Regions from separate parts of the Mucilaginibacter angelicae genome, predicted to be linked through region 2. Evidence: riboswitches for the same ligand, from Rfam matches in the RefSeq annotation. Region 2 holds a riboswitch; each other region holds the start of a gene.
The links. Region 2 has a riboswitch for S-adenosylmethionine ahead of ACFFGT_RS01580 (TlpA disulfide reductase family protein). Riboswitches for the same ligand answer to the same signal wherever they lie in the genome.

Region 1 (3,167 bases), on a different contig from region 2:
AGAAATAAGCTTAGTATAACCCGGTGATTTTGATTTAAAATACGTTTGATAGCGATGGATATCAAATTTTTTGGTTTCCACATAAATCAATCCATATTTTGCTTCACGGCCATACTTTATTATAGCACTTGCGTCCTTGTAAACAGACACTGTGGCAACATCATTAGGGTTAAACTTTTTTAAATCGTCTCCTGTAACCCGTACGCTGTCAATAAAATATACTGGTTCATTGTTTTCCGGTTCCTCAACTATTTGTTGATTAGCATCTTCCTTTTGTACTCCATAACAGGAGAGTGTAAGGTCTGCCGCTTCAATGGGTTTATCCATGTAATAAGCTTTATCTATCGGGAACTGTGGTTTTTTAGTCGAATCTATCCTGACGTAAAAAGCTATTGTATCGTTTGAAAAGCTCCAGTAATTTGAACAGCCTCTTGAATTCCATTTATCTTTAAATTCAGGATACAATTTGAATAGCTCATTAAGTGACAGATTGCTAAGATCGATAAATTTCCCATCAGGTAATTTCCCGGCAAACTGTCTGGTTAATCTGATTTTGCTAACAAGATCTGATTTCTGATCTTGTTGAAAGATCATTCCCGGATGCTTGGGGGTTGAATAGCCTTTGCCGGCAATAAACCTTGAATCCTGTCCAAAGCAATTGACAGCCAGATCCATCTCTTCGACTATGGTATCCACCAAATTTGCATCAGATTTCTTTAAATCAGGAATTTTGGTTTGACAGAGGCAAATATTATTTACAATGATTTTTTTGAAAGAAGTTGGATCATTTGTTTGAGCAAAACCATTTGTAAAAAAAATGAACAGGAGTAAAATAATTACAACTGATTTCTGAAGTGTATTTTCTTGCATAAGGAAGGGGTATCAAGGATATTATAAAGCATTGGTTAAAGGTATAAAAGTTTTCACTTGCATTAAAAAAACACCTTTTGAAATAAAATTTGGTACATTACCATATAACGCCTTATATTTGGAACATTATTTGGTAGCAATACCAAGATCGATCAATCCTCCGCACATAGTTCGGGTTTTGATTTATAAAGAAGCGGCGAGAGATCAGGCTCAATGACCCGCTGGCAACCCTTCAATGTTGAAGAAGGTGCCAATTCCTGTCCCGGCAAATAACACCGGGGAATATAAATTTATAACCATGAAAAGTTTAATTAAATTTACGCAACGCAACACTTTTTACACCTCAAACGGTAACGTACAATATATTGGCTCCCCTATTGGCTGTATTTGTATGTGTTGCTGCTGTTGATGCTTAGCACACCCCTGTTTTCATTTCTCTGAAAAAGCGCGTGTGATGTTAAGCCGGTTATTTCAAACCGGTTTGCCAAAATCCATCTTAACATTCAAAATCTAAATTAAACACATTAAAAAATTACAACTATGTCTGCCTTAAAATTTGAAACCCTACAACTACATGCCGGCCAGGAAGTTGATCCAACAACAGGTTCACGCGCAGTGCCCATTTATCAAACTACTTCATACGTATTTAACAGTGCCGAGCATGGCGCCAACCTGTTTGCGCTGAAGGAATTTGGCAATATTTATACCCGTATCATGAACCCTACTACCGATGTGTTTGAAAAACGCATCGCAGCTTTAGAGGGTGGCGTGGCAGCACTGGCAACAGCATCGGGCCAGGCATCACAATTTATAGCACTAAATAATATACTACAGGTGGGCGATAACTTTGTTACCTCCCCTTTCCTGTACGGCGGCACTTATAACCAGTTTAAAGTAGCCTTTAAACGTTTGGGCATCGATGTGCGTTTTGCTAAAGATGATACAGCAGCAAGCATTGAAGCGCTTATTGATGATAAAACAAAAGCTATCTTCCTGGAAACCATCGGTAATCCAGGTTTTACCATTGCCGATTTTGAAAAGATAAGCGAAGTTGCTAAAAGGCACGATCTGCCATTAATTGTTGATAATACCTTCGGTGCAGGTGGCTACCTCTTCCGCCCTATTGAGCATGGCGCCAACGTGGTTGTGGAATCAACTACCAAATGGATTGGCGGGCATGGTACCAGTATTGGCGGTGCTATTATTGATGCCGGTAACTATAACTGGGGCAATGGTAAATTCCCGCAGTTTACCGAACCATCTGAGGGTTATCACGGACTGGTATTTAATGATGTGTTTGGCATTGGCGGCCCGTTTGGGAATATCCAGTTCATTATTCGTGCCCGTGTTGAGGGTTTAAGGGATTTTGGCCCGTCGCAATCACCGTTTAATTCATGGTTGAATATCCAAGGATTGGAAACGCTTTCATTGCGTGTGCAGCGCCATGTTGATAATGCTTTGCAATTAGCCAAATGGCTTGAGCAGCATCCGCAAGTGGCAAGCGTAAATTATCCCGGACTGGAATCATCGCCATATCATGATCTTGCTAAAAAATATTTAAAGAATGGATTTGGCGGTGTACTGTCATTCGAGATCAAAGGTGATAAAGAGCAGGCCAGCCAGGTGATCAACAACCTGAAACTGGTGAGCCATTTAGCCAATGTGGGCGATGCAAAAACACTGATCATTCAACCATCGGCAACAACGCACCAGCAATTATCTGATGAGGAACAATTATCAGCCGGTGTTAAGCCTGCATCATTGCGCGTAGCTGTGGGTATTGAGCATATTGATGATATCAAAGCCGATTTTGAACAGGCTTTTGCAAAAATTAAGCAAAGTGAGGGTGAGTTAGTTTAACAATGTATAGTTTTTTTTAAGTGATATAGTAAACGTTATTACGGGCAGCAGCCGGACACCCCGGTTGCCCCCGGAATAACAAATAAAAGAATGAACGCAGAGATATTTAAATACACTGATACTTTTGAATTTGAATCGGGCCGGCAGCTTGAGGGTTTAGAGATAGGCTTTCATACATACGGCAGGTTAAATAAGGAAAAAAATAATGTTGTTTGGGTTTGCCATGCGCTTACCGCCAACAGCGATGTGCTTGACTGGTGGAAAGGCCTCGTGGGCACCGGCTTTTTCTTTAACCCCGAAGAGCATTTTATAGTTTGCGCCAATATTTTGGGTTCGCCTTACGGCACTACGAGTCCGCTGAGTATTAACCCGGTTACCGGTCAGCCGTACTATCTTGCCTATCCCCAGTTTACAACAAGGGATATGGTTAAAGCGCA
Region 2 (3,167 bases):
CCGATTTGAAAAATTGGAAAAGGGAAAGTGAATTTGGATTGGAAACAGGGGCGCATGGCGGTGTTTGGGAATGCCCTGATTTGTTCCCTTTAAAGGTTGATGGTAAAACTTATTGGGTGCTTATCGTCAATATTAATCCCGGTGGGCCAAACGGGGGCTCGGCAACCCAGTATTTTGTCGGGCAGTTTAACGGCAGTAAATTTACCCCGGTTGATACTAAAACCCGCTGGCTCGATTATGGTCCGGATGAGTACGCTGGCATAATATGGGGCAATACAGGTCCGCGCAAAATATTTTTAGGCTGGATGAGCAACTGGGAATATGCCAACCAGGTGCCAACCGAAAAATGGCGTAATGCCATGACCATCCCGCGCGTTTTGTCGTTGAAAAAAGTGAATGGCGAATTGTTACTTGCGTCGGTTCCTGTTGGCGAGTTAAAAATTATTTCCTTGGCCCCTCAAACTGCTGCAACTGCAAAACTGTCTGCGCAAAGTGTGTTAAAAAAGATTACAGAATCGCTTGATGATTATACGATAACCCTATCAAATGATCTTGGCGAAGAGCTATTGATCGGCTATGATAAAAAAGCAAATCAATATTATATCGACAGAACGAAAGCGGGCAAGGTTGATTTTCAAAAAGATTTTAAAGGCCGCTTTGTTGCTCCAAGGTATGCGAGAACAAAAACCTCAGATCTTACACTGGTAATTGATGGTACATCAGTTGAACTTTTTGCCGACGGTGGACTTACTACCATGACAGCTATCTTTTTCCCTAATAAACCCTTTGATCGTATTACAACCAAAGGCATCGGCCTGCAACAAACCGCGTTAAAATCAATCTGGGAAAAATAAAAACACAGTTACTGAATTTTATGAATGAAAGCGCCCCATAATGAATAGGGGCGCTTTTTTGTTTTTGCAGGTTCAGGCGTCCACGCTTACTATACGATGATAACCGCGAGCGAGGACCCTCAATTTCTCTTTAATTCAAGCGTGGACGCTTGAACTTGCACGTAGAGATACAATTTTTATGATGCTTAATTCATTTTATTGCAATAATTATATAATGTCTATGGTTTTAGTAGAATTTATATATATTTGCATTGTCAAAACGGCTCTTTGAATATTTTAATTATCAAGAAAGACTGAGGGAAAGGCCCTGTGATGTCTTAGCAACCTGTAAGCCCATTGTTATAAAGGTGCTAATTCCTGTCTGCCCATTGGGTAGAAAAGATAATATAATACACTATTGCCCGGCTTAGTGCCCGGTAATGTATATATTCTTTTCTCTCCTCGTTTTCCTTGCTAAAAAATATTGAAGTATCACCGATCTGATATAACGGTTAACATGTATAGCAATGAACATTAAACATTTACTTATTACCTGCTCGCTTTCCATAACAACATTGCTTGCTGCTGCGCAAACAACAAAGGTTGCTGATCCTGCCGCGGGCGACCGCGGTTACATTGTGAAAACGGGTGACCTTGCCCCTGCAGATTTTGAGCTGGTATTAACCGATGGTACCAAAACATCATTAAAGCAATTGCGCGGTAAAGTGGTTATCCTGCAGTTTACCGCAAGCTGGTGTAGCGTATGCCGCGAAGAAATGCCGCATCTGGAAAAAGACATCTGGCAGGCATATAAAGATAAAGGCCTGGTTTTAATTGGCGTTGACCGCGATGAGCCGCTTGAAAAAGTAAAAGGTTTCCATCATGATATGAATATCAGCTATCCGCTGGCACTTGATCCCGGTGCTGATATTTTTGGCCGGTTTGCCAACAAAAAGAGCGGCGTTACCCGCAATGTAGTTATCGACCGTGATGGAAAAATTGTTTACCTCACCCGTTTATATGATAAACAGGAATTTGCATCCATGTTAAAAGCCGTTGATGCTTTGGTGAACAATAAAACAGCATCTATAAACTAAAAAAACAATTGATGGCAACCCTGTTTGCTGTCATCAGTTAAAAAAATCTATCTGCACTTATTTAATACCCGTTTTTATGAAAACAAAAACTACCCCCTTACACAACAATGCTTTAGTTTCATTGAACCAGCTCACGGCCAAATTCTTCTATCCAAGTATGCAAAGCATGCGTTGTTGCTGCTAATTCCTTACAGTATGTATGGTACTAATGCACGGGCTTGCTGCAGTTTGCTACGGCGTTAATAATATCATCCCCTAATCAATTCTTTACAGTTAAAACAGGTTTATGAGCCGGGCATTGTATGCCTGCTAAGGCCATTGCCATGCTTTGTTTATCTGTATCGGCATTAAAAATTAATCACAATTATTAATTATCATGTTAAAAATTTACAAGCTATTACTGGCAATTGTATTGCCTTTTATTCTCGTCCAAACGGTTGCGGCGCAATCCGTTAAAATAAGCGGTGTGGTAACCGCCAAGTCAGATGGGTTGCCGCTGCCCGGTGTTAGTGTATCGGTTAAAGGTAAAACCACCGGCGCGCAAACCAATGTTGATGGCAGGTTTACCATCACTGCTAATGCCAATGATGTGCTCAGGGTAAGCTACATCGGTTTTACAACCCAGGAGATCCCGGTTACGCAAAGTACATCAACTTTAAACGTAGTACTGGTTGAAGCGCCCAATTCATTGAATGAGGTGGTTATAACGGCACTTAATATTTCAAAAGATAAAAAATCATTGGGTTACGCTGTGCAGGGTTTAAAATCAAAAGATATCTCTGAAGCCAAGGAAACTAACTTTGTAAACGCGCTGGCAGGTAAAATTGCCGGTGTACAGGTTACCAACAGCCAGGGCGATATGGGTTCGTCGCGCATCGTCATCCGTGGTGAAACCTCCATATCAGGCAATAACCAACCTTTGTTTGTGGTTGATGGAGTTATTGTTGATAACAGCCAGTTTTTAGGAAACAATGGTTCAAGGGATTTTTCAAATGCTATTTCTGATCTTAACTCAGAAGATATTGAATCGGTAAGTGTATTGAAAGGGCCAAACGCGGCTGCGCTTTATGGTTCACGCGCAGCGGCTGGCGTTATCCTCATCAGGACTAAAACAGGTAAAGGTGCAAAAGGATTAGGTGTTACCATAAACTCCAATACCAGTTTTTCAAACGTGCAGGTATTACCCAATTATCAAAACCAATATGGTCAGGGCTCAAATGGCAAATTCAGCTACGTA
Region 3 (3,167 bases), on a different contig from region 2:
TTTTGGGAATCTCCTCGTAAACCTCCAGCATTCCAGCGTTTACGATACCCATATCCATGCCGGCTTTAATGGCGTGGTACAGGAAAGCCGAGTGCATAGCCTCGCGCACGGTATTATTACCCCTGAACGAGAACGAAATATTACTCACCCCGCCGCTTACTTTGGCGTGGGGCAGGTTTTGCTTGATCCAGCGGGTGGCTTCAATAAAGTCGACCGCATAGTTGTTATGCTCTTCCAAACCGGTGGCAACGGTAAGGATGTTAGGGTCAAAAATGATGTCCTGCGGCGGGAAACCCACTTCATTCACCAATATATCATATGATCTTTTACAGATCTCAATGCGGCGTTCCAGTGAATCGGCCTGGCCGGTTTCGTCAAAGGCCATTACTACAGTTGCAGCACCATAGCTCAGGATCTTGGCGGCTTGTTCTTTAAACTTTTCTTCGCCCTCTTTCAGGGAAATGGAGTTTACGATGCCTTTACCCTGTACACATTTCAAACCGGCCTCAATCACCGTCCATTTGGATGAGTCGATCATGATCGGCAGCTTGGCAATATCGGGCTCAGAAGCAACCAGGTTCAGGAATTTCACCATCACCGCTTCCGAATCGATCATACCCTCATCCATATTGATATCGATGACCTGCGCGCCGCCTTCTACCTGTTGCAGGGCAACACTGAGCGCGGCCTCATAATCTTCGGCAAGGATGAGTTTGGAAAATTTAGGCGAACCAGTAATATTGGTACGCTCACCCACGTTCACAAAAATACTTTCGGGCTTTATAGTAACAGATTCCAAACCGCTCAGGCGCATATCCGGTTCAATTTCCGGGATAAGGCGGGGCGGGTATTTGGCAGCTTTATCAGCAATACACTTAATATGCTCTGGTGTAGTACCGCAGCAACCGCCAACAATGTTAACCAGCCCGGCTTTGATAAAATCATCAACCTGGTGGGCGGTTTCATGCGGGGTTTCGTCATACTGGCCAAACTCATTAGGTAAGCCTGCATTTGGATAGGCAGAGATAAATACACCTGCTTTTTCAGAGAGCTCGGCAAGGTGGGGGCGCATTTCCCTTGCGCCTAAAGCACAATTTAAACCTACCGAAAGCAGGTTAGCATGGCTTATCGAATTCCAGAAAGCCTCAACCGTTTGGCCCGAAAGCGTACGGCCCGAAGCATCGGTAATAGTACCCGAGATCATGATGCCGCCGCTATCCCTGAAAGCAGGGAAATCCTTACCGGCAGCTTTGCATTCCAGCTCATAACGTTTTATGGCGAAAAGGGCAGCCTTGGCATTCAGCGTATCAAAAATGGTTTCAACCAGTAATAAATGTGAACCACCATCAACCAAACCACGAACCTGATCATAGTAGGCATCGGCGAGATCATCAAACGTAACTGCGCGGTATCCTGGGTCATTAACATCAGGTGATAAGGAAGCAGTACGGTTTGTTGGCCCTACGGCACCGGCAACAAAACGTGGTTTAGCAGGGTTACGCAAGGTATATTCGTCGGCCACTTCGCGGGCAATGCGGGCGCCTTCGTAGCTTAGTTCATAGGCCAGCTCTTCCAGGTGGTAATCGGCAAGGGAAATTACCTGCGTGCTGAAGGTGTTGGTTTCGATGATATCGGCACCGGCCTCCAGGTATTCGGCATGGATGGCCTTGATAATATCAGGGCGTGTGATGTTGAGCAGGTCGTTATTGCCCTGCAGGTCGCTATGATGATCGCGAAAACGCTCGCCACGAAAATCCTTCTCGGTAAGCTGGTACCGTTGTATCATGGTACCCATCGCTCCATCAATCACCAGGATGCGTTTCTGTAATTCTTTTCTAATGTCCATTTTTTCCGGTTGGCCGTTGCCAGTGTTGCAGTTTGCAGCTATCAGTTTGCGGTGGGCAGTTAGGCAATGTACATTTACTACAATGGTTTAAATAAAAACCCAATACTGCAAACTGCTAACTTAAAACTGCAAACTAAAAGATGGCTTATCTCGAAAAGTCGGGTGTTGTTATGACTTTCGCTTATCTGTCTCAGGGGCCATTTGGCTGCTGAGTAGAATGTAGCACCTTGTGAAGCACAGGTTGCTAAGACATCGCAGGGTCTAATCCCTCCGTCTTTCTCCATAAGCAGTGCAAAGTTGCGCAATAAAGTTGTCATTTGCAAGTGTATAACGTACCCTGTATATCATAGCTAAGCCACATTGTTAAACAAAAAAAGCTGCCCTTTTTCAAAGGCAGCTTTCTGATTTAATTTCTTGATGAGATTATCTTCTTCTGCCGAATAAACGGAGGATCATGAAAAATAGGTTGATTAGCGTAATATAAAGTGCTAAGGCGCCTATCAAAGCCAGTTTTTTAGAACTTGCATCACCATATTCAATACCTGCGCCAATACGTTTAAGCATTTGCATGTAGTATGCCGTTAAACCGGTAAATACTGCTATACCTATATAGCTGATGATATAACTCATTTGCTCGCTGTGCATAAAGAAGTTAGCTAATGAAGCTACAAAAATGCCTATGAATAAAATGTAGAGGATAGAACCGAACCGGGTTAAATCCATTTGCGTGGTATAGCCTGCTATAGCCATTATACCAAAAGTTACGGATGCTGTAATGAATACACCGAGTATTGAAGCCGCTGTATAAATTAAAAAGATCACACTTAAGCTAATGCCTATAAGGGTTGCGTAAGCAACAAAAAGTAAAACCAGTATAGGGTACGAAATCCGGTTGTACCCAAACTGCATTACCAGTGAAAAAGCCAATGGCGAAAAGATGGCGAACAAGCCGAAACCTGTATAACCTGTTGGGCCAACAACTAAGTTTATTAAACCCATGTTCAGGAACAGGTACACTGTTACAGCCGAAACGCCAAGTGCAAGGAACATCCAGCTGAAAACGCCAGCAAGAAACCTGCGCGACATTGTGGCCGAAATATCCTCAACCTCAATTATATTATCGTATTTGAATTTAGAATCTTTAATTTCCATTTTTTGTTAAAATTATAGTACGAATTTATGAATAAAAAGTGAATGTAAAGTGAAGAATATGTGCCCGCTTCTCCGCCATGTCATTGCGAGGTACGAAGCAATCGCGAACTTTACAGAGGGACTTGCAAAGCTTCTCTGCTAATCGGGGATTGCTTCGTGCCTCGCAATG

Region 1: it holds a riboswitch for S-adenosylmethionine, as region 2 does, so the genes downstream of both, ACFFGT_RS21980 (O-acetylhomoserine aminocarboxypropyltransferase/cysteine synthase family protein) here and ACFFGT_RS01580 (TlpA disulfide reductase family protein) in region 2, are expected to answer to the same signal.
Region 3: it holds a riboswitch for S-adenosylmethionine, as region 2 does, so the genes downstream of both, metH (methionine synthase) here and ACFFGT_RS01580 (TlpA disulfide reductase family protein) in region 2, are expected to answer to the same signal.

The regions. Positions count from the first base shown of each region.
Region 1 covers NZ_JBHLTS010000069.1:4,988-8,154, forward strand. Annotated here, with positions in the region: gene ACFFGT_RS21975 (hypothetical protein) at 1-870, opposite strand, end outside; SAM riboswitch class I at 1,051-1,161, shown strand; gene ACFFGT_RS21980 (O-acetylhomoserine aminocarboxypropyltransferase/cysteine synthase family protein) at 1,411-2,730, shown strand; gene ACFFGT_RS21985 (homoserine O-acetyltransferase family protein) at 2,821-3,167, shown strand, end outside.
Region 2 covers NZ_JBHLTS010000004.1:314,383-317,549, reverse strand. Annotated here, with positions in the region: gene ACFFGT_RS01585 (glycoside hydrolase family 32 protein) at 1-854, shown strand, start outside; SAM riboswitch class I at 1,132-1,242, shown strand; gene ACFFGT_RS01580 (TlpA disulfide reductase family protein) at 1,361-1,930, shown strand; gene ACFFGT_RS01575 (SusC/RagA family TonB-linked outer membrane protein) at 2,307-3,167, shown strand, end outside.
Region 3 covers NZ_JBHLTS010000079.1:349,906-353,072, forward strand. Annotated here, with positions in the region: gene metH (methionine synthase) at 1-1,846, opposite strand, end outside; SAM riboswitch class I at 2,025-2,135, opposite strand; gene ACFFGT_RS31285 (Bax inhibitor-1/YccA family protein) at 2,270-2,998, opposite strand.